DNA from 3 places in the Bacillus tequilensis genome. Region 2 is predicted to be linked to each of the others. Evidence: riboswitches for the same ligand, from Rfam matches in the RefSeq annotation. Region 2 holds a riboswitch; each other region holds the start of a gene.
What was found. Region 2 has a riboswitch for S-adenosylmethionine ahead of G4P54_RS20085 (5-methyltetrahydropteroyltriglutamate--homocysteine S-methyltransferase). Riboswitches for the same ligand answer to the same signal wherever they lie in the genome.
Positions count from the first base shown of each region.

Region 1 (7,891 bases), 1.8 Mb from region 2:
TTTCCCTAACACCAGATCAGAAAACGTCGGTTTCTGATGTACCGCCACCACTCTAAAAGCAGAATCACTCGGCATATGCTGTACGTCGTCCTGCTCTGTTACAAAAGCAATCGTTTCTTTGAAAATCGGCTTTCCGGAAAACATAATCGCAACACCAACCATCAGAGGGACAATGATCACTGTAATGATGATAATCGCTTTTTTGGTCAAGATTCGCTCCCATCTGTTTTGAAATAGACTCAGCATACATATCCCTCCGACTTACATGTAACATGTGAAACGGCAATACAAATGATTGAAGCAAAAAATAGTCCTGACATAACAGGCAGCAGCATACTGGAATCGTGATCATAAATAAGATGAAATGAACACTCTGTTACCCATTTAACCGGAGAAAGTAGTGATATATGATTGACGACTTCTCCCAATCTATGAATCCCGAAAAAAACGCCGCCAAAGAAAATAAAAAAGGCTATCGGAATTTGCATAAACCCGTTCGCCTGTTCTTCATTTTTGAACAAACTGCAAAACATTGTACCAAAACAACAACCAAAAAATAAAAATACATACAATAAGAGCATGAAATAGGGAAGATGTTGTCCGCCAAAGTTCAAATGAAACATTGTCTGGGCGATCAACACATTCAAACTGTACATGATGACACTAAATATCCAGGTTGATAGTAATTTAGAAAGATAAATATCGGTTGTCGAAACGGGCGCATATACAATACGGAGGTTCGCTTTCTTCACCTTTTCCTCCATAAACGTATTAGAGGCGGTCATAGCGATCAGTGTTGCAGCAAAAACCATCATATTCACTCCATAATAATCATACGAACTGACCTCGCCTGCTCCAAAGCTGTTTTTCGTCACAAAGCCCATGATCAGAATAAGAACGAAAGGAAAGACCGTATTGGCGATCACAAGAACCGGATTCCTTATAATATTCATAAAATCAAACGTTATCAATTTTAACAGACTCATTTTGCTCTCCTAATCTCTTAAATTTCTTCCCGTCAGCTCTAAAAATACTGTTTCTAACGATGCCTCTTTTTTGTTCATGCTTAGGATGCCGCAGCCTTGGGCACCCAATTCTGCTATGATTTCACTCAGGTGATCCTGGTTTTGCTGAACGGTCACTTGTAGTTGATGGTCAGAGAAATCAACTTCTGTCACTCCTTTGATTTTTCTAATAGCGTTTTTATTTAATTTCTGAACATGTGCCAGCTGAAAAGCATATGTCATTTCTTTATTCACTTCTTTGTACAGCTCTTCTTTTGTTCCATTGGCAATGATTCTCCCTTCATTCATGATTATAATGCGATCTGCAATCGCCTCGACTTCATCCATATAATGTGTCGAGTAAATAATGCTCGCTCCTCTTGATTTCAGCTCTTTTATCGATTCCAAAATGTGATGCCGGGATTGCGGATCGATTCCTACAGTGGGCTCGTCCATGATAATCAATTTCGGCTGATGTGCAATGGCACACGCGATATTTAATCTTCTTTTCATCCCGCCTGAAAACGTCTTAGGCTTGTCATTTTTCCGGTCATATAGCTGTACGAGCTCCAAAGCCTCTCTGACTCGGGCTTTCAGTTCTTCTCCTCTAAGAGAATAAAGACTCGCAAAAAAACGAACATTTTTCTCAGCGGAAATTTCCTTGTAAATCGCGATATCTTGAGGTACAATTCCGATGCCTTTCTTCATTTCCTTTGACCCTTTTTTCACATTGTGGCCCAGTATTGTCACGTTGCCAGAACTGGCCGACAATACTCCGGATAACACGTGAATGGTGGTGCTTTTCCCAGCACCATTTGGGCCTAACAAGCCAAGAACTTCCCCCTCTCTCACTTCAAAAGAAATCCCATTTACCGCTGTTTTGTTTCCGTACTGTATTTTCAAATTTTCTACAGCCGCCATGTTGTTCATATATTTCTCCTTTTTACATTCTCCGTTTTGAGAATTCCTGCAATAAATTTGTTTTCAAATCGTCCCGATTTTGTTCAATGTCAAAATCAGCAGCGTTTTCTTCAAAGCCATCCTGTTCCTCTCCGTCAAAACTGTACAGTTTCTTCAATAAAACCCACAATGTTTCCAGCTCTTCCGTAGAAAACCCTTTAAATAGATCTGCCATAAAGTACACCGCTTTTTCACCGCATTCCTCCATGACACGCTTGCCTGAATCAGTAATCTTCACATTAACCGCTCGCTTGTCGCGTTTACTCGGAACAGTAATGACATAACCTCTTTTTTCAATACTACTGACAAGCCTATTGATGTTTTGTTTTGAAGTGCCTAATTTTTTTGCGATGTTGTTAAATGTCGTTTCCTCTTCCGGTAAATGCAGTATGGCAACCATCGTCATAAATTGTCTTGACGTTAAGCTTTCATAATAATCGTCTCCGCGTGATTGGATTTTGTTTAAAACAGAAAAAAGTGTAGCGTAAGATTGTTGCATTAAAAATAAATCTTTCAGTTCTTTTGAATAATCCATACTCATCCTCCTCGTTAGACAATATATTGTCTATAACATCATAACACTTCTCGATTAAATGTCAACATATTGTCTATTCTCCTTCAGGAAAGTTAAGTTTGTCAGCTCTCTCCACAAGAAAAGGACAAAAAGCGCCCCTGAAACAGGGCGCTTTCTGATTAAGATGCATATTGAGGAGATGATTCCTCCTGTACTGCTTTTTCCTCAGGTACAGGTATATGAATGCGGTTTACCACAACCTCTCTTGAAGTATTGACGAAAATCGCACTCTCTTTCATCAGTTCAAAATACGTTCTCTGTTACTTGATCGAGCTGAGTAATCAAACCTATCGTATGTGTTTCTTTTAATAGCTGAATGATTTCAACTTCCCGGTATGCCCGGCCTTGCTCCTCCTAGGATTGATAACAAACCGAGCCGAACAATGTTTCAAGCTCGCTCTTTGTGTCCTTCTTTGTTGTATGGTGCTGTAACCAAAAACGTCATGGTGCAAAACGTCCTTTTCATCATATTTTTTCATAAAAAAATCTCTTTCCGAAGATGGAAAGAGATCATATATAAGCGTGCCCTGTCTACAGACAGACGCCGGTATAAACCTTGCTTTCCTATCTTTCAAGCTGACGCTTGCTGGAATTGGTACAATACTGTTGCCAAGGTTTCATTGGACCGGTCCCTCCACCTCTCTGGATAGAAAATGTTGAATATATCATTTTCAGAATAAAGAATACGTTTATCATAAAGAATTCCAAGATTGATGTTAATCTATTTTTTCAGAATTGACGTTATCATCCGAAATGTTATAATTCTTACAAAATATCTAACTAGAGAGAGGAACTGGGCCATAAAATCTTTTGCTACACAACAAAATGGCATTTTTAAGTCCGTTTGCTCGCTTGACTGCCCGGATCAATGCGGATTGTTAATACATAAAAAAGACGGAAAAATTGTGAAAGTGCAGGGAGATCCCGATCATCCTGTCACAGCTGGAAACATATGCAACAAAGTTCGAAACATGACGGAGCGCATCTATGATGAAAAGCGGCTGACTACACCGCTTAAACGGACAGGCGCGAAAGGCCAAGCGATATTTGAACCGATTTCCTGGGAAGAGGCGATTGATACGATCACCTCCCGCTGGAAGCAGCTGATTGATGAAATGGGAGCTGAAAGCATACTTCCTTACAGCTTTTACGGAAATATGGGGAAATTGACAGCTGAAGGAATGGACCGCCGCTTTTTTTACCGCATGGGATCAAGCCAGCTTGAACGGACGATTTGCAGCAAAGCGGGATCTGAAGGCTATAAATATACAATGGGCATAAGCGCGGGAATCGATCCTGAGGAAACCATTCATACAAAACTATTTATTTTTTGGGGAATTAACGCTGTCAGCACAAACATGCACCAAATTACAATCGCCCAAAAAGCGCGAAAAAAAGGTGCCAAAATTGTCGTGATCGATGTACATAAAAATCAGACAGGGCGTCTTGCAGATTGGTTTATTCCAATAAAGCCGGGAACTGACAGCGCACTTGCCCTTGGCATCATGCACATTTTATTTAAAGAAAACCTTCACGATGAAGCATTCCTGTCTGAATACACGGTCGGCTACGACAAGCTCCGTGAACACGTGAAACAGTATAATCCGGAAAAGGTATCAATGATCACCGGGATCAGCACTGAAGATATTTATCAGCTGGCAAGAATGTATGGGAAAGTCTCCCCTTCTTTTATCAGAATCGGAAATGGAATCCAGCATCACGATAACGGCGGGATGATTGTAAGGACGATTGCCTGTCTTCCGGCGATCACCGGCCAATGGCTGCATAAAGGGGGCGGCGCAATTAAGCATAACAGCGGAATTTTAGAATATAACACAAATGCCTTGCAGCGGCCCGACTTATTGAAAGGACGCACACCGAGGTCGTTTAATATGAATCAGCTTGGCAAGGTGCTTTTGGAAACAGATCCGCCTATCCGCTCTCTTTTTATTTACGGAACAAACCCTGCCGTCGTCGCGCCGAAAGCAAACAAAGTCAGACAGGGCTTGCTGCGGGAAGACTTGTTTACTGTGGTTCATGATTTGTTTTTAACGGAAACGGCTGCATATGCGGACATTGTACTGCCTGCAACATCCGCTTTTGAGAACACTGATTTTTATACCTCCTACTGGCACCATTACATTCAGCTTCAGCAGCCGGTGATTGAGAACTATGGAGAAAGCAAGTCTAATACTGAGGTGTTCCGATTACTGGCTGAAGCAATGGGATTCACAGACCAGGAGCTCAAAGATTCAGATGAAGAATTAATCCGTCAGGCGCTTGACCATCCAGATAATCCGTATTTGACTGAGATTGGTTACGATTCCCTTTCTAAGTTTTCATTTATGAAAGCGAAACGCGAAAAGCCCCTGTTTCCAGGCAAACTTCCGACTCCAAGCGGAAAAATAGAATTATATTCAGAAAAAATGAAACAAGACGGCTTCCCGGCTTTACCGACATATACCCCTCTTATATCCGATGACGAGTATCCGTTTATGTATGTTCCGGCGCCAAACCATAATTTCTTAAACTCAACGTTTTCCAACAATGCAAAGCATATCAAGCTTGAAAAGATGCCAAAGCTTTTTATCAATACAAAAGATGCTAAAAAATACGGAATCGGTGATGGAGATCCTGTACGAATTTGGAACAGCCGGGGAGAATGCGAGCTTGCCGCTTCAGTCGGGGAACAAGTACTGTCCGGTGTCGTAGTCAGCCAAGGATTATGGGCGGATGAACCAGGAAAAAAACAGCTTGTAAACGCGCTTACCTCAGACCGCTTATCCGATATGGGCGGCGGCGCCACCTTTTTTTCAGGCCGCGTGCAGATTGAAAAGGCGTGAAAAAACACTTAAAGCACGCTCTGACCGCTTTTTTGTTTCAAAATATGAAACCCCGAGTATGCCAAGCTCGTATAACATAACATCGACATAATGGAGGCATACACATGGACGTTTTTTTAGGAATCGGTATTGCTTTGGCTGGATATTTTATCGGTGAAGGCTTAAAGCAAATGAACCATCAAAAAGGGAATGAACAGAATGATATCTTGCTTATAAAGGAACGGGATATTTTCTTTTACATCGGACATTTTTTAGGAATAACGACAGCAGAGGCAAAGCAGTTAGCCGGGGACAAGACAGACATTCCTTACATCGAAATAAACGGGAAAAAATATGTGCAGAAACATTTATTAAAAGAATGGACATTCACATTAGTTGAGAAACATCAAGGTGAATAAAACAAAACTGAGGAGAGCGAGATTCGTTGTCACGCTCTCCTCAGCTTTGCTGTATAACTCTGTGATAAACGATAAATCCCCATCAATATTCTTTCCTCAAACGGCTCAAGATCCCCGTTCCGCAATGATCGTTTTTGTTTATATCCCCTTTGATTGATGATCTTGATAAACGTATGTATCGTAAAACACTTAGCAAACCAATTCGGGTTGAATGATCTCATTTTGCTCCCATACTGTACCTTTATCCGCGGAGGATTTATTTTTTAAACTATGAAATTGACGCAGCAATGTTAGTGCAATATCCCGAATCACCGTCAATTTCCATATTCAACTTCAGTTCTCTGGTTTGCTTGACACGCCTGAAACTGTCCGTTTATAAAGGATCAGAGAGTCCCAGAACCAGTAAATCACTGCAGCTGCAATACATAACATATAATAAATGTACGATTGCAATGTCCATGCTATTGACGCAGGGTCACCAATGACCAAAAACAGGAAAACCGCGATAAAAGCTATCCCACTGTAAATCAATAGATACATGACACTGAATGTTCTCGTTTTTTTCTGCAACATCATTTGCAGTGGAAAAGCGAAAATGCCATACATCATAAAACCGTATAATAAAGCAATTGCTGCCGTAAACAATGCCATTACCATCTCGCCATACATAACGAAAGAATAAATTCCTAAAAATAAACCAAACGTAAGGCTGGATAGACCTAATGTCTTTAGATAATATGATACGATTTTTTTCATTTTTTCACCTCCTGCTTGATGATTCTCAATACTGTTTAATCCTCATTTCATCCCCAACATCCTATACGACATGCGTTAATAAAAGGTTCCAAAAATACGTTCTTTTATTAGAAAATACGCTGGGCATGAAGATCGCCTCTCCTGATTGGGGAATCGCGAATGAAAAAAGCGCATGAATACCTGATCAACAGACAAAATAAGAAGAGTTGATATGTCAACACTTTTCGAAAAGGAGTGAAACCAATGAGTAAAAAGGGAATTCAAAATTCAAGTATTGAACAAACAAGAAATGACCATGAGACTGAGACAGCTTTCAAAGCAGATGTCTCTAAAAAACATGGTTCAGATGCTAAAAAAACGAAATAAGTTTTTATGCCCGCACTAACATTTCAATTATCTGGAGGAAATAAAGTGACTCAAAAAAATGGAGCCGACAGACCTGATGATTATAAAAGATTTTCTTCATTAGACAAGGAATATGATTTTCAGCAAACTGTAAACAGCAATGAGACTGAAAGTGTAAACACCGGATCACAAGCTCATAACAAAGAAAACATGAATGACACAACGGATGTAGCCGGGAAATACTTTGAGCTCTCAGATTATAAAGGAAACACGCAATTAGAACAAGGTTTGGCTGAAACTCATGAACAAGTGAGCGATGATTATTTTGAGGGGACTATCGATCAAAATTTGGACTAGTCATTCAAGCGGAGCTAACTTGAAAGAAGGAAGTTAGTTCCGTTTTTAGTTAAATGGCTGAAAAGATGAAAACCCCACCGAATAAGATGGGGTTTAAACGTCATGTCATCTAATCAGTATTTGAAACGATTAATGACGGTTTGAAGTTCTTCCGCCAAATTGGGGTAGCGATTCTGCAGCGCAGCAGATTTCCTCCATTGAATTGAGCTGTTCCTGTGACGATGTTGCTACTGCTTCTGTATTCACTGGTGTTTCTTTTGCATGCTGAATTACTTCAACACCTGATGTAAGCGCTGAGTTGCTGCTGCGACTTCTTGTAATTGAGAAGTGAACTGTTCTACCAGATACAGTATTTCATTGAAATTCCCTGTTGTCTCTTGAGAAAGAACGATGTCTGGGCTCACATTTTCAGGTACAACCTTGATGGTATTCACCGTTTCAAATGATTCATTTTGGATAGATGTTACCATCGAATGTGTGATTGCAGATTAATTTGTTTCCTCAGCCAATTTGCGAACTTCTTCTGCCACCACCGCAAATCCTTTCCCTTGCTGCATTTAATGCTAATAAAACCGTCTGCGGAGAGCATTGCTGCTTTGTCTGCATGGTATTGGCCATTCGTCCTTTTTCGCTTTTTCTATAACGGATACTAAA
Region 1 covers NZ_CP048852.1:2,039,290-2,047,180, forward strand. The annotation lists gene G4P54_RS10670 (ABC transporter permease) at 1-246, opposite strand, end outside; gene G4P54_RS10675 (ABC transporter permease) at 240-986, opposite strand; gene G4P54_RS10680 (ABC transporter ATP-binding protein) at 996-1,934, opposite strand; gene G4P54_RS10685 (MarR family winged helix-turn-helix transcriptional regulator) at 1,948-2,499, opposite strand; partial or broken gene G4P54_RS21295 (hydroxyacid dehydrogenase) at 2,785-2,983, opposite strand; SAM riboswitch class I at 3,100-3,191, opposite strand; gene G4P54_RS10695 (molybdopterin oxidoreductase family protein) at 3,339-5,381, shown strand; gene G4P54_RS10700 (hypothetical protein) at 5,486-5,779, shown strand; gene G4P54_RS10705 (UPF0715 family protein) at 6,113-6,535, opposite strand; gene G4P54_RS10710 (biofilm-forming protein) at 6,779-6,901, shown strand; gene G4P54_RS10715 (YozQ family protein) at 6,947-7,237, shown strand; partial or broken gene G4P54_RS10720 (methyl-accepting chemotaxis protein) at 7,351-7,791, opposite strand.
Region 1: linked by a shared signal. The riboswitch ahead of G4P54_RS21295 (hydroxyacid dehydrogenase) and the one ahead of G4P54_RS20085 (5-methyltetrahydropteroyltriglutamate--homocysteine S-methyltransferase) in region 2 are both predicted to bind S-adenosylmethionine.

Region 2 (7,891 bases):
GATAATTTAGGTTAAAAGTTATATAAAGGAATTTATTTTATCGTCGATAGTAACTATAGAACCAATCATCAACAAGAATAATCACCATAATGCAAGACTATTTTCAGGTCAACAGGTTAGACTGTTTTTGAGGGGCAGTTATTTATTTTTTATTGATTTCGAATTTTTTGAATACTTTTCGATAACTTAACCGTACAATAGAGAATACCAAAACTTTTTTTGGGAGGTATGTAAAATGATCCTATTTATTATCATCGCATTATGCGGCTATCTTCTTTTTTCTTTCAGCAAGGATAATCGCCGCAAACCGCAAAAGACAAGCCCTCTGCCAGCAGCCGCACCTCATCACAACAACCTAATCGACCTTGACGCCATCCGCCAAAAACGCCGGATGCATCTATCCTAGTTCATATATCAAACGAAAAGGCTGCTGAATAACGCAGCCTTTTCATTTTGAAAACTTAGATTTGGAACTTGAAACCTTTTTGCCCCCTATTCGTAATCTTTTATAAGGGCAAATTCAAAAGGAGACTTCAGCCATGATCGATTTATTTATGAAACAAAAAATGTTCTCATTTAAAGATACATTTCATATTTATGACCGGGATGAACAAGAGCACTTCAAAGTCGAAGGGCGGTTCTTTTCGTTAGGGGACTCATTACAATTGACAGATTCATCGGGGAAAACGCTCGTTTCCATTGAACAAAAAGTGATGTCATTTCTGCCGCGATATGTGATTTCAATTGACGGGAAAACGGTTTGTGAGGTGACGAAGAAATTAGCGTTTTTCAAACCGAAATTTGAGATTTCCGGGCTTAACTGGGAAATTGACGGGGACCTGTGGAAGAATGAATTCCAGCTGACTGACGGGGAAAATGTCCGGATGTCGGTGAGCAAGAAATGGCTCAGCTGGGGTGATTCTTATCATCTGCAGATTGCAAACAAAGAAGATGTGCTGATTTGCACAGCCATCGCTATCGTGCTGGATATGGTCTTATATGACGATGATGATGAGAGTCTTTTCTAAAAAAGAGTTGACAATTGATCAAAAAGTAATAATATTAAGATAATTGAAATCTGAATATGAAGATGTACCTTATCAAGAGAGGTGGAGGGACTGGCCCTATGATACCCGGCAACCGCTGTTTCAAACAGAATGGTGCTAAATCCTGCAGATGAGGCGGAGATTTGATCGTTCAAGCTCTTCCTTACATAAAGGGAGAGCTTTTTTATGCTTACACATTTGAGAAAAGAGGCGAATGACATGGCTGAACAAACAAGTCTTACAGGACACAAAACAGAAAAACAACACAAAGCTCCTTTCCGCGCTGATCATGTCGGCAGTTTACTGCGCTCCGCTCCGGTGAAAGAAGCCCGGCAGAAGCAAGCGGCCGGCGAGATCACTGCGGAACAGCTTCGTGAGGTCGAAAATCAAGAAATCAGCCGCATTGTGGAAAAACAAAAAGAAATCGGTCTCGAGGTGGTAACAGATGGGGAATTCCGCCGCTCTTGGTGGCATTATGACTTTTTGGAAGGGCTAGACGGAGTGGAACCGTTCATTCCGGCTGAAGGGATTCAGTTCCATAACGCGAAAACAAAAGCACGAAGCATCAAAGTGACGGGAAAACTTGATTTTACGAACCACCCTGCGCTTGCTGATTTTCAATTTTTACATGAGATTGCCGGCGATGCGACACCAAAGCTGACAATTCCGAGCCCGAATATGCTGTTTTTCGGTAAAAAGGCTGATAAAGCGATTTATGACGACCAAGAGGAATACTTTCATGATCTGGCCCAAGCGTACAAAAAAGCAATCAAAGCCTTTTATGACGCCGGATGCCGCTATCTTCAGCTTGATGATACGTCATGGTCTCTCTTCTTTGAGGAAAAAGGCAGAGAGGTTGTTCAGGCGCTCGGCGGCGATCCAGAAACATTGCCTGCCTTGTTCGCCAAAACGATTAACGATGCAGTGGCAGACCGGCCTGATGATTTAGCAATCACAATGCATATTTGCCGCGGCAACTTCCGTTCAACTTGGGCGGCATCAGGAGGCTACGACGCTGTAGCGGAAACGATTTTGGACGGCTTAGACCTGGACGGCCTGTTCTTGGAATACGATGATGACCGCTCAGGAAATTTTGATCCGCTTCGTTTCGTAAAACGCAAGGATCTGCAAATTGTTCTCGGCTTAATTACATCAAAATACGGCGAGCTTGAAGATCCAGAAGATGTGAAACGCCGAATCAATGAAGCGGCGCGCTTTGTCAGCCTTGATCAGCTTTGCCTCAGCCCGCAGTGCGGTTTCGCCTCTACAGAAGAAGGAAATCTTTTGACAGAGGAGCAGCAATGGGCGAAGCTCCGCCATGTCATCGACATCGCCAGCGACGTGTGGAGATAATCTATCATTGACAGATAGATAAAATGTGTGAATAATAGATACTATCAGAAAATTTCATAAAAAAGGTTTTCCTTATCAAGAGAGGTGGAGGGACTGGCCCTGCGATACCCGGCAACCGCTGTTTAACAGAATGGTGCTAAATCCTTTAGAGCAATGATTGCTCTTGAAGATAAGGTTGAGATTGTCACGCAAGCTCTTCCTTATCCAAAGGAAGAGCTTTTTTATATTTGAATGGAAAGAAGGAATGGACAACATGTCACAACAAACAACACCCGCAGAACAAAAATCACTTCAAAGAAAAAAACCGCCGTTTCGCGCGGATCAAGTCGGAAGCTTGCTGAGATCTGAGCCCGTCAAAAAAGCGCGGCAGCAAAAAGCGGCCGGCGAAATGACAGCTGAACAGCTTCGCCAAATCGAAAACGATGAAATCATCCGCATTGTGGAAAAACAGAAGGAAACCGGCCTGAACGTCGTAACAGACGGTGAATTCCGCAGAGCGTGGTGGCACTTTGATTTTCTGGAAAACCTGGATGGCGTTGAGCCGTTTATTCCCGAGCAGGGCATTCAATTCCACAACGTACAAACAAAAGCACGCGGCATTAAAGTCACAGGTGATATTGACTTTTCAACTCACCCAATGCTTGAAGATTACTCATTTCTCCATAGCATTGCCGGTGACGCGACGCCAAAAATGACGATCCCAAGCCCGAATATGCTGTTTTTCCGTGGAAAACTGGAAAAGGATGCGTACAAAAACGACTATCAGCTTTTCCAGCATGACGTATCCAAAGCATATAAAAAAGCGATTCAAGCGTTTTATGACAGAGGCTGCCGCTACCTCCAGCTTGATGATACGGCATGGGCTGTTTTCTTATCAGAAAAAGGCTTAAAACAAATCGAAGCGTTCGGAACAACGCCTGACGAGCTTCGACAGCTGTTTGCGAAATCAATTAACGACGCGATTGCAGACCGTCCGGATGACTTGACGGTAACCATGCATATTTGCCGCGGCAACTTCCAGTCCACTTGGACAGCGGAAGGCGGCTATGACGCAGCTGCTGAAACCATTTTTGACGGCTTGAATCTGGACGGGCTTTTCCTGGAGTATGATGATTCACGCTCAGGCGGATTTGAACCGCTCCGTTATGTGAAGCGCTCTGATCTTCAGCTTGTCCTTGGCTTAGTGACATCTAAATTCGGCGAGCTTGAACATCCGGACGACGTCAAACGCCGTATCGAAGAAGCGTCCCGTTATGTGAACTTAGATCAGCTTTGCCTCAGCCCTCAATGCGGATTCGCTTCAACTGAGGAAGGCAACAAGCTGACGGAAGAACAGCAATGGGCGAAACTCCGCCATGTGGTTGAGATCGCTAACGATGTTTGGAAATAAGCAAAGAAAAAAACACACTGGACTCCCTGGCGGAGGAGGTGTGTTTTTTTGTCACTGAGCGGTGTAGCCGCCATCTAGAACGACAGCCTGCCCGGTAACGCCCTTCGCTTTTTCGCTTGCCAAAAACACCGCATAATCTGCGATTTCCTTGATGGAAAGCAGCCGTTTTTGCGGCACAAGCGGAAAAATGACCTGTTCAAGTACCGCGTCGTACGGGACATTTCTCGTTTTCGAAAGATCGCTCAGCTGATTGCGGACAAGCTGTGTATCGACATAACCCGGACAGAGCGCGTTGACTGTAATGCCGTGGGGCGCGCCTTCCAGCGCCCCGACCTTTGTCAGCCCGATGACGCCGTGCTTGGCGCTATTATAAGCGGATTTCCCCGCAAAGCCGACTAAGCCATTAACAGACGCGATATTGATGATTCTGCCAAACTGCTGTTTTTTCATGATTGGAAAGACATGCTTCATCGCGATAAATGGAGCCGTCAGCATGACCTTGATCAGCTGTTCAAAGGTTTCTGTCGGAAACTCTTCTATTGGGGCGACGTGCTGAATACCGGCATTGTTCACCAAAGTATCCAAGCGGCCGTATCGTTTCCGGATGCCATCCACCGTCTCAGCGACTTGCGCTTCCTTTGTTACATCACACGGAATGGCGGCTGCGTCAAAACCTTCTTCGGCAAGCTTGGAAGCGGCCTCTTCACATGCTTTCTGGTGAAGATCCGAAACGATGACGCTGGCGCCTTCTCGGGCGAATTCTCTTGCGATTTCGAATCCGATTCCGCCGGCTGCCCCAGTGACCAAGGCGACCTTGTTTTTCATGTCAAACACCTCCCCATTAAGAATTTTGCTTGAGCACAGACTGGTTTACAGCGAAATCAGCCTCTGTTTTTTCATAAACCTCTTCAATTGTGACGCCTTCCTGAAGCTCTGTCAGTGTCATGCGGCCGTTATCAAAATCAAACACTGCCAAATCTGTAATCAGCCTGTGCACCACTTTCTGGCCTGTCAGCGGAAGGGAGCATGTTTTCTTCACCTTTGACTCGCCATGCTTATTGACATGCTCCATGATGACAACAATCCGTTTCGCTCCATTGACGAGATCCATGGCACCGCCCATCCCTTTGACCATTTTGCCGGGGATCATCCAATTGGCCAAATCACCCTGCTCAGAAACCTCCATGCCGCCAAGGATAGCCAAATCGATATGCCCGCCTCTTATCATTGCGAATGATTCAGCGCTGTCAAAATAAGAAGCGCCCGTCACTTCAGTGATCGTTTCCTTTCCCGCGTTGATCAAATCCGCGTCTTCCGTCCCCTCCACAGGATACGGGCCGATTCCGAGCAAACCGTTTTCTGATTGAAGCATGACGTGAACGCCATCGGGTATTTCATTTGCGACAAGCGTCGGCATTCCAATCCCAAGATTGACGTTCATGCCATCCTTGATTTCTTGTACGGCCCGTTTCACCATTCGTTTTCTCGCTTCCTTCATTTCGCCTCACCCTTTCCCGAAGCTTGCCGAACTGTCCGTTTTTCAATCCGCTTTTCATGGCTCGCGCCAAGCACGACATGCTGTACGTAAATTCCCGGCGTATGGATGTGATCTGGATCGAGCTCTCCCGCTTCCACAATTTCTTCCGCTTCGGCAATGGTGATCTTGCCTGCCATGGCGGCAACGGGATTGAAATTTCTCGCCGTTTTACGAAAAACCAAATTTCCCATGGTGTCCGCTTTCCACGCTTTGACGATCGCCACGTCGCCGATGATGCCTCGCTCCAGCACATATGGCCGGCCTTCGAACGTCTTGTGTTCTTTTCCCTTGGCTATTGAGGTGCCGACCCCTGTCGCCGTGTAAAACCCGGGTATGCCCGCGCCGCCGGCACGAATCCTCTCGGCGAGCGTTCCTTGGGGAACAAGCTCGACTTCAAGCTCTCCGCTTAAAAACTGCCGTTCAAAAATTTTATTTTCACCGACATAGGATGCGATCATTTTCTTGATTTGCTTATTAGCCAAAAGCAAACCAAGCCCCCAGTCATCGACTCCGCAATTGTTGCTGACAACGGTTAAATCCTTTGCTCCCTGATCTCTTATCGCCAAAATGAGCTGGTCAGGAATGCCGCACAACCCGAATCCTCCGGCAATCAGCGTATCCCCGTCGTGAATCAGTTCCGCAGCTTCCTTACTTGATGACAGCACTTTTCCCATATTAACGCCCCTTCGTTTTCTTTTATACAAGACCCGTCAGACTGTAAACTGCGATCACAGCAAATACGGCAGCCGTTTTAATGAGTGTGATCGCAAAAATATCCCGATATGATTGCCGGTGAGTCAGTCCCGTCACAGCCAGAAGCGTGATGACAGCTCCATTGTGCGGCAGCGTATCCATGCCGCCCGATGCCATCGAAATGACCCGATGCATGACTTCCGGCGGAATGTTGTAAGCCTGAATCGCCTGCAAGAATTGATCCGACATCGCGCTTAACGCAATGCCCATCCCCCCTGAAGCCGACCCGGTGATTCCAGCCAGCGCCGTTGTCGTGACGGCCCCGTTTACAAGCGGGTCGGTAAAGGTGTGCGAAATGCCGCTGCTTAGCTTTTGAAATCCCGGCAGCGCGGCGATAACGCCGCCGAAACCGTATTCTGCACCGGTATTCATGGATGCCAGCAAGGCGCCGCCGATCCCTTCATTCAGCCCCTCCTTCATTTGGGCAAACACTCTTCTCCAATCAAATAAAATTGTTGTGATGATGCCAATGATCAAAGCCAGCTCCACCGACCAAATGGCAGCCGCCGCAGAAAGATCAAGCTTGCCAAGCTCCTTTAAACCGATCGACGAAAAATCAAATCCATTCGGATACCACTTAGGAAGGTATATAGTGAAACATTTATTCATTGCACCTACGAGTATTAGCGGGCCAAAGGCAAGCGCATGCTGAAGCGGGCTTTTGTCAGGTTCGGCCGCGAACTCGGACGTCTCACGAGTGGCCGGACGCTCCGAATCAAAACCGCCGTTGCCTTCGCCGGATGACTGCGCTTTTTTTCGCCTCGATTCCAAATAAAGCATGCCTGCTGCCAGCACGATCACTGCGCCGATCAAGCCGAGCCAAGGAGCGGCATAAATGTCTGTTTTGAAAAACGCCGTCGGGATGACATTTTGAATTTGCGGCGTCCCCGGAAGTGCATCCATCGTAAACGTAAAAGCCCCTAAAGCAATCGTTCCCGGGATAAGGCGTTTCGGTATATTTGCTTCTCGGAACAGATTTTTCGCAAAAGGATATACAGCAAACACGACAACAAACAGGCTGACGCCGCTGTACGTCAAGATCGCGCCCATCAGCACAATGGCGAGTATCGCTCTTTTCGCCCCGACAAGCTTGACAATCGTTTTCGCAATCGATGCCGCAAGACCGGACATTTCAACAACCTTTCCAAAAATCGCCCCAAGCAAAAATACCGGAAAATACAGCTTAATAAACCCCGCCATCTTCTCCATAAAAATTGAGGAGAAAAAAGGAAGCACATGGCTTGGATCTGTCAGCAGCACCGCGAACAACGCGCACAGCGGCGCAAACAAAATGACAGAAAAACCCCGATACGCTGTAAACATCAGCAGGCCTAACGCTAATAGAATGATGATCAGTTCCACATACAACCCCCGTTCCCGCGAACTAGAAAGCGTTTGCAAAAACCTGTCCGCATCGGCTTTTTCCGTCCCCTTTTCATATGTACGGAAAAAGGGGGCCAACTATTCCGATAAAAAAAGGAAAGCTCCTTTTTTCGGAGCTTTCCTCTGTCATTCATCTCATGCCCATCAGGATATCAACATCAACCGTCATTTCGGCTGATGTCATCTCTTTCAGCAAGCTGACTCTTTCTTCCGGCGCCGACCAGGCGAGCGGCGTCATCTTCAGCAGCCAATGGATCGCTTGCCGGTTAAGCATTTTGGCATAGCGCACCCTCACACGGCGGCTGTTTCCCACATTCGCTGTAAAACGCTCAACAGCTGCCGCATTGGAATACGTGCGCCTTGGTGAATCAGTATATAAAAATTGCCTTAATTCTATTAAGTAATCTCTTCGGGGCACTACTTTTACGA
Region 2 covers NZ_CP048852.1:3,816,716-3,824,606, forward strand. The annotation lists partial or broken gene G4P54_RS21430 (hypothetical protein) at 128-406, shown strand; gene G4P54_RS20075 (LURP-one-related/scramblase family protein) at 540-1,028, shown strand; SAM riboswitch class I at 1,095-1,183, shown strand; gene G4P54_RS20080 (5-methyltetrahydropteroyltriglutamate--homocysteine S-methyltransferase) at 1,266-2,399, shown strand; SAM riboswitch class I at 2,469-2,575, shown strand; gene G4P54_RS20085 (5-methyltetrahydropteroyltriglutamate--homocysteine S-methyltransferase) at 2,653-3,789, shown strand; gene G4P54_RS20090 (3-hydroxybutyrate dehydrogenase) at 3,841-4,614, opposite strand; gene G4P54_RS20095 (CoA transferase subunit B) at 4,631-5,287, opposite strand; gene G4P54_RS20100 (CoA transferase subunit A) at 5,284-6,000, opposite strand; gene G4P54_RS20105 (GntP family permease) at 6,023-7,441, opposite strand; gene G4P54_RS20110 (putative RNA methyltransferase) at 7,593-7,891, opposite strand, start outside.

Region 3 (7,891 bases), 880 kb from region 2:
GGAAATATCCATCACTGTCAGGACCGCGGTGAACGATCATTTGGTTCATTTGTTTGATTAATTCTTCTTGATCAGCGGTTTGAGCTAACGGATGCTTGTTAAAAACCCCGACAAATCCACACATAGTATTGCCTCCATAATTAAAATTATCATCATTGAACCCCTATTTATAGACGCTGTGAATAGTATTTGGTTTCACGGTTATGTAAAAAAATAAACATGAATACAACGTAAAAAAGGGAAAGCCGCTTAACCAGTAAGCGGCTATAAAATTATTCTCCTAACGCTTCTTTACGCAGCTGCTCTGCTTTGTCTGTACGCTCCCACGGAAGATCAACATCGTGGCGTCCAAAATGGCCGTACGCAGCAGTTTGTTTGTAGATCGGGCGGCGTAAATCAAGCATTTTGATAATGCCGGCAGGTCGTAAGTCAAAGTTATTTCGAACAACTTCAATCAGTTTTTCCTCAGAAGCTTTTCCGGATCCGAATGTGTTGATTGAAATTGACACTGGCTGTGCAACACCGATCGCGTAAGCAAGCTGTACTTCACAAGAATCAGCAAGCTCAGCCGCAACGATGTTTTTCGCAACGTATCTTGCTGCATAAGCCGCAGAACGGTCTACCTTCGTCGCATCCTTACCAGAGAACGCGCCGCCTCCGTGGCGTGCATAGCCGCCGTACGTATCAACGATGATTTTGCGTCCTGTAAGTCCTGCATCCCCTTGAGGGCCTCCGATAACGAAACGACCTGTAGGATTGATGAAATATTTTGTTTCTTCATCAATCAGCTCTTTAGGAACAACTGGATTGATCACATGTTCTTTAATGTTGCGCTGGATTTGCTCAAGCGTAATTTCAGGGTGATGCTGAGTTGAAATGACAATCGCGTCAATACGCACAGGCTTGTTATTTTCATCGTACTCGACCGTTACCTGTGTTTTGCCGTCAGGGCGAAGGTACGGAAGAATATCTTCTTTACGAACTTCACTCAGGCGGCGGGCTAATTTATGAGCTAGTGAAATTGGAAGAGGCATAAGCTCTTTCGTTTCGTTGCACGCGTAACCGAACATTAAACCTTGGTCACCCGCACCGATCGCTTCAATTTCTTCGTCGCTCATTGTGCCTTCACGGGCTTCAAGCGCTTGGTCTACACCCATCGCGATATCAGCAGACTGCTCGTCAATTGATGTTAAAACTGCACAAGTTTCCGCATCAAATCCGTATTTCGCACGTGTGTATCCGATTTCTTTAATGGTTTGGCGAACCGTTTTCGGAATGTCAACATACGTAGATGTTGTGATCTCTCCGCTGACAAGAACCAAACCAGTTGTCACAGATGTTTCACAAGCAACACGCGCGTTTGGGTCTTTCTTTAAAATTTCATCTAAGATGCTGTCAGAAATCTGGTCACAGATTTTATCCGGATGCCCCTCCGTAACAGATTCTGATGTAAATAAACGACGATTTTTACTCATGATTTGCTTCCTCCTGCACAAGGCCTCCCGAAAGACCTTGTATATATGATACGGAACTCGCTCCCTCTTATACAATGTAACGTTATATTAGAGAATGTTAATTGGCATATTTATGAAATAAAAAAACCTTTTCCATCGAGGAAAGGGTTTGGTCTTTGTGCCTTTCACTCTTATCGCTCAAGGAATCATACAACCTTGCAACAGGTTAGCACCTTGGTTGTCTCACACAGTTTAACATAATAAATAACAGAGAAACCGGTTGCTGGGCTTCATAGGGCCTGTCCCTCCGCCAGCTCGGGATAAGAGTATCCGCTCAATGAAATATCTTATCGTAAAAGGGTTTGCAATGTCAATATGATTCAGAAGAAATAGGCACCTATATCGCAAGGGAAAAGATTGGAAAACGCACACACAAAAAACGATAAATAGTATAGACTATTCGAAAATATATGTTATACTAATTCACAATTAGCAAAACATAAAAAACGATAAAGGAAGGTTTCATATGAACTCAGTTGATTTGACCGCTGATTTACAAGCGTTATTAACAAGTCCAAATGTGCGTCATAATTTATCAGCAGCACAGCTTACAGAAAAAGTACTATCGCGGAACGAGGGCATTTTAACATCCACGGGTGCCGTTCGGGCGACTACAGGGGCTTATACAGGACGTTCACCTAAAGACAAATTTATCGTGGAGGAAGAAAGCACGAAACATAAGATCGATTGGGGTATGGTGAACCAGCCGATTTCAGAAGAAGCGTTCGACCGGCTGTACACGAAAGTTGTCAGCTACCTGAAACAGCGGGATGAGCTGTTTGTTTTCGAAGGATTTGCCGGGGCAGACGAAAAATACAGGCTGCCGATCACTGTCGTAAATGAGTTCGCATGGCACAATTTATTCGCCAGACAGCTGTTTATCCGCCCGGAAGGCAATGATAAGAAAACAGTTGAACAGCCGTTTACCATTCTTTCTGCTCCGCATTTCAAAGCGGATCCAAAAACAGACGGCACACACTCCGAAACGTTTATTATTGTCTCTTTCGAAAAGCGGACGATTTTAATCGGCGGAACAGAGTATGCCGGAGAAATGAAGAAATCCATTTTCTCCATTATGAATTTCCTGCTCCCTGAAAGAGATATTTTATCCATGCACTGCTCAGCCAATGTCGGTGACAAAGGCGATGTCGCTCTTTTCTTCGGGTTGTCCGGAACAGGCAAAACCACACTGTCAGCCGACGCTGACCGCAAGCTGATCGGCGACGATGAACACGGCTGGTCTGACACAGGCGTCTTTAATATTGAAGGCGGATGCTACGCCAAGTGCATTCATTTAAGCGAAGAAAAGGAGCCTCAAATCTTTAACGCGATCCGCTTCGGATCTGTTCTCGAAAATGTTGTTATTGATGAGGATACACGTGAAGCCAATTACGATGATTCTTTCTATACCGAAAATACGCGGGCGGCTTACCCGATTCATATGATTGACAACATTGTGACCCCGAGCATGGCAGGCCACCCGTCAGCCATTGTATTTTTGACGGCTGATGCATTCGGAGTCCTGCCGCCGATCAGCAAATTGACGAAGGAGCAGGCGATGTACCATTTCTTGAGCGGGTATACGAGCAAGCTAGCCGGAACCGAACGCGGTGTAACGTCTCCTGAGACGACGTTCTCCACATGCTTCGGCTCACCGTTTTTGCCGCTTCCTGCTCACGTCTATGCTGAAATGCTCGGGAAAAAGATCGATGAACACGGCGCAGAGGTTTTCTTGGTCAATACCGGCTGGACCGGCGGCGGCTACGGCACAGGCGAACGCATGAAGCTTTCTTACACGAGAGCGATGGTCAAAGCTGCAATTGAAGGCAAATTAGAGGGTGCTGAAATGATGACTGACGATATTTTCGGCCTGCACATTCCGATTCACGTTCCTGGTGTTCCTGATCATATTCTTCAGCCGGAAAACACGTGGAACAATAAGGAAGAATACAGAGAAAAGGCTGTCTATCTCGCAAACGAATTCAAAGAGAATTTTAAAAAGTTCACACATACGGATGCCATTGCACAGGCAGGCGGCCCTCTCGTTTAAAAAGCAAAAGCCAAGAGCGATTACGCCCTTGGCTTGTTTTAATTAACAGAATGCAGAGAAGTCAGCTTGTACGTAATGATGGTCCGGCCGTTTTCCCATTGAAGTTTCTGCACTTCAGCTGTGCCTGACTTTTCTCCGAACTTTGTTTTTTGCACATCCATCGGAATCTCCATCGGATACACCCGGTATCCGTCTTTCTCTAACGTGAATATATTTTCATCTATGCGAACTTCGTTTCCTTTTGTCACAATCAGTGTATTAAATTCTACAGGCATTCCCAAAGTGAGATCCCCTTTCGTTCTCTTTTTTCTTTATCATACCATATTTCACCGTCAGCGGTTCTTCATCCATTGTGTGAGCTGCCGCACGATACACCGGTTTTCTTTTGGCGGGAAATAATGTGTGAAGGTACTGTAGTACCACGTCTCCACCGGCTTATGCAGCTGTTTTAGCTTCTCTTCGAATAAATAGGAATGCTGAATCGAAACGTTTTGGTCTTTTTCTCCATGGATTAACAGCACGGGTGCCTGAATTTTGTCTACATGGTCAAACGGTGTTCTCCATTTGTATTCCTCAGGCACCTTTTTCGGTGTTCCGCCAATGACCCTTTTCATCATACGCCGCAAATCCTGCCGCTCTTCATATGTAAGGATCATATCACTGACGCCTCCCCAGGAAACGAATGAAGCCGCATGCCGGCCCATTTCAATCGCAGTGAGCATTCCCATAATTCCGCCGCGGGAAAAGCCAAAGATATGAACCCTGTCCTTCTTGACATTCGGATGCCGCTGAAGCAGGCGAAAAGCGGAAAAAGCATCCTCCCTGTCCTCTCCGGCAAAATCCTCGTTGCCCTCTCCTCCTTGATTTCCTCTGTAAAAAGGAGCAAACACAACAAATCCTTGGGATGCAAACTGGATTATGCGGCCCGGCCGAACCATGCCCACACTTTTAATCCCCCCGCGCAAATATAAAAATCCGTCATATTGTCCCGGCGCCGCCGGCTCAGCCAAAAGCCCCTTTATCCGTAAGCCATTTGAAAGATAGCAGATCGTATACAGACGCACATGCTGGCTTGGCGACGGAAATCTTCTTTTCTCAACAATCAAAGCAGCCGCCTCCTTTTTCTATATGCTTTCCTTACTCCGCCAATACATCCGGAGAACCTGATTAGGCATTCACACATTTTTATACCCATCATACGATATGTAAAGCAAAAAAGGATATTAACTTGATGCTAAATAAGGAGGTTGTCTATGTGAACAAATGGTTAAGGCTGGGCTTCGCCTGTGTCGTCAGCACATTTCTGATGATCGCCCTGGCGGCTTGCAGGCAGGAAGAAACGCTCACCAAAGTCAAAGTAGCTGAAGTGACCCATTCGATTTTTTACGCGCCTTTATATGTGGCTGAGTCTAAAGGATTTTTCAAGGAAGAAGGTCTTGATGTCGATGTCAATACGACATGGGGCGGCGACAAAACGATGACATCGCTTCTTTCAAATGGCGCAGACATCGCACTTGTCGGGTCAGAAACCTCTATTTATGTCGAAGCACAAGGCGCTAAAGACCCCGTCATCAATTTCGCCCAGCTGACCCAGACAGACGGAACGTTCCTTGTTGCGAGAGAAGATGTTGAACACTTCGACTGGGATCAGCTGAAAGAGAAAACGTTTCTCGGCCAGAGAAAAGGCGGCATGCCGCAAATGGCTGGCGAGTATGTGCTGAACAAACATAAGATTGACCCGCATAAGGATATTGACCTCATCCAGAACATAGACTTCGCCAATATCGCCAATGCATTTGCTTCCGGAACCGGTGACTATGTACAGCTCTTTGAACCGCAAGCTTCCCTCTTTGAGCAAAAAGGCATCGGACATATCGTGGCATCGTTCGGGGAAGAATCAGGCCAGGTTCCGTATACGACTTTTATGGCAAAACAAAGCTATCTGAAGAAACACGAAGATACAGCCGTCAAGTTTACAAAAGCCATTTATAAGGCGCAGCAGTGGGTGGAAAGTCACACAGCGAAGGACATCACGGACGCCATCAAAGATGAATTTGATGATACCGCCCCAGAAGTCATCGAAACATCCATCGAACGCTATAAAAAACAGCATTCGTATTCGCCAGACCCTCTCCTCAACGAAAAAGAATGGGAGCTGCTCCAAACCATTATGGACCAATCGGGAGAACTGCCGAAGCACATTCCATATCATCAGCTTGTAAATAAACAAATTGCCGAAAAAGTCACCTCGGAAAAATAGGAGGCGCCATCTATGTCTTTCTTACATGTCGACCATGTAACCCATACTTATTTTTCTATTAAAGAAAAAACAACGGCTGTGCGGGATATTCATTTCGATGCCGAAAAAGGTGATTTCATCTCATTTCTCGGCCCAAGCGGCTGCGGTAAAACAACACTGCTTTCCATTATCGCCGGGCTGATTGAGCCATCGGAAGGCAGAGTTCTGATTGAAGGCCGTGAGCCGAATCAAAAAGAACATAACATCGGCTACATGCTCCAGCAGGATTACTTATTTCCCTGGAAATCCATCGAAGAAAATGTGCTTCTCGGTTTAAAAATCGCCGACACGCTGACGGAAGAAAGCAAGACCGCCGCACTCGGCCTATTGCCGGAGTTCGGCCTCATAGATGTGGAGAACAGATATCCGAAAGAGCTGTCGGGCGGTATGCGCCAGCGGGCCGCGCTTGCAAGAACTCTTGCGCCAAATCCAAGTCTGCTTTTGCTGGATGAGCCATTTTCCGCGCTTGATTTTCAGACAAAGCTTTCACTGGAAAATCTTGTATTCCGCACATTAAAGGAGTATCAAAAAACAGCAGTGCTTGTTACTCATGATATTGGGGAAGCGATAGCGATGAGCGACACGATCTTTTTATTTTCAAACCAGCCGGGCACCATCCATCAGATTTTTACCATTCCTAAGGAATTGGCCGCGATGAAGCCTTTTGACGCCCGCCAGGAGCCATCCTTCCAGACCCTGTTTCAAACAATATGGAAGGAGCTGAATTCCCTTGAGAAACAGCAAAGAAACCATTGATCTGCTTCACGAGCAATATCAATGCAAACAGAAAAAGGAAAAATGGAAAGTCCATTCTTTTCAATTCGCCATATTTATCCTTTTTTTCTCAGGTTGGGAAATCTCCAGCAGACTCGGCTGGATCGATCCGCTGATCTTCAGTTCTCCGTCAGCTGTATGGCGTTTACTGCTGGAGAAACTCGGTGACGGGTCTTTACTGTCACATATCGGCGTCACTTTATTTGAAACAGTGCTTGGCTTTTTGCTTGGGACGTTTATGGGCACGTGCCTTGCTGCTTTGTTATGGTGGTCCAACAGGCTTGCCAGGATTTTAGATCCGTACCTCGTTATTTTGAATGCGATGCCGAAAGTGGCCCTGGGCCCAATCCTGATTGTCGCGCTCGGTCCCAGTTTTATCAGCATTATTGCGATGGGAGCTATCATCAGCGTCATTATCACAACCATCGTCGTGTATACCGCCTTCCAGGAGGTTGACGAAAACTATATAAAAGTCATGAAAACATTCGGCGCAAAGAAATGGGTTATTTTTAAAGAAGTGATTTTGCCCGCATCTTCCCCCGCTATCATTTCAACATTGAAAGTAAACGTCGGGTTATCATGGGTTGGCGTCATTGTAGGAGAATTCCTTGTCTCTAAGGTCGGGTTAGGATATATGATTATTTACGGTTTCCAAGTCTTCAATTTTACGCTCGTCTTCTTAAGCCTGCTGATTATCGCCATATTCGCCACTCTGATGTATCAGGGCGTCGAGCTGCTGGAAAAGAAATGGACGAAGGGCAGGTCATAAAAAAACCCGGCACATATGCCGGGTTTTATTCGATCCATCCAGTTTCCTTCAGTTTTTTCAAACTGATCGGAAGAACGGAATCCTTCATAATAAAGCTGAATTTTTTATTGCGGGAAAGGTTTTCCGGAAGCTCATGAAACAAAACCGGGCCTTTCGTTTCAAAGTAATCAGCTTGCTTTTCAAGCTTTTCTATATCTGCAAAATATATATTTTTCACAATCACTTTTTCTTTACCGAGAACTTTATACTGTCCGAGATACTTGAGGCTTTTCACTCTCGCCCCCGTCTCTTCTTTTACTTCCCGGAGCGCTGCATCTTCTGCACACTCCATCGGCTCTACTTTCCCGCCTGGAAACTCATAGCCTCTGTCCTCATGTTCTGTTAAAAGCCATTTGCCCCCAAAACGGCAAATCACCCAGACATGCTTCGGGCTGTCCGAGAAAGGCTGATCGTCAAAGGAAAGCTGAACAGTATTCTGATAATAA
Region 3 covers NZ_CP048852.1:2,932,848-2,940,738, forward strand. The annotation lists gene asnB (asparagine synthase (glutamine-hydrolyzing)) at 1-124, opposite strand, end outside; gene metK (methionine adenosyltransferase) at 273-1,475, opposite strand; SAM riboswitch class I at 1,643-1,781, opposite strand; gene pckA (phosphoenolpyruvate carboxykinase (ATP)) at 1,981-3,564, shown strand; gene G4P54_RS15545 (DUF2584 domain-containing protein) at 3,603-3,845, opposite strand; gene G4P54_RS15550 (alpha/beta hydrolase family protein) at 3,897-4,670, opposite strand; gene G4P54_RS15555 (ABC transporter substrate-binding protein) at 4,820-5,824, shown strand; gene G4P54_RS15560 (ABC transporter ATP-binding protein) at 5,837-6,619, shown strand; gene G4P54_RS15565 (ABC transporter permease) at 6,594-7,406, shown strand; gene ytkD (RNA deprotection pyrophosphohydrolase) at 7,432-7,891, opposite strand, start outside.
Region 3: linked by a shared signal. The riboswitch ahead of metK (methionine adenosyltransferase) and the one ahead of G4P54_RS20085 (5-methyltetrahydropteroyltriglutamate--homocysteine S-methyltransferase) in region 2 are both predicted to bind S-adenosylmethionine.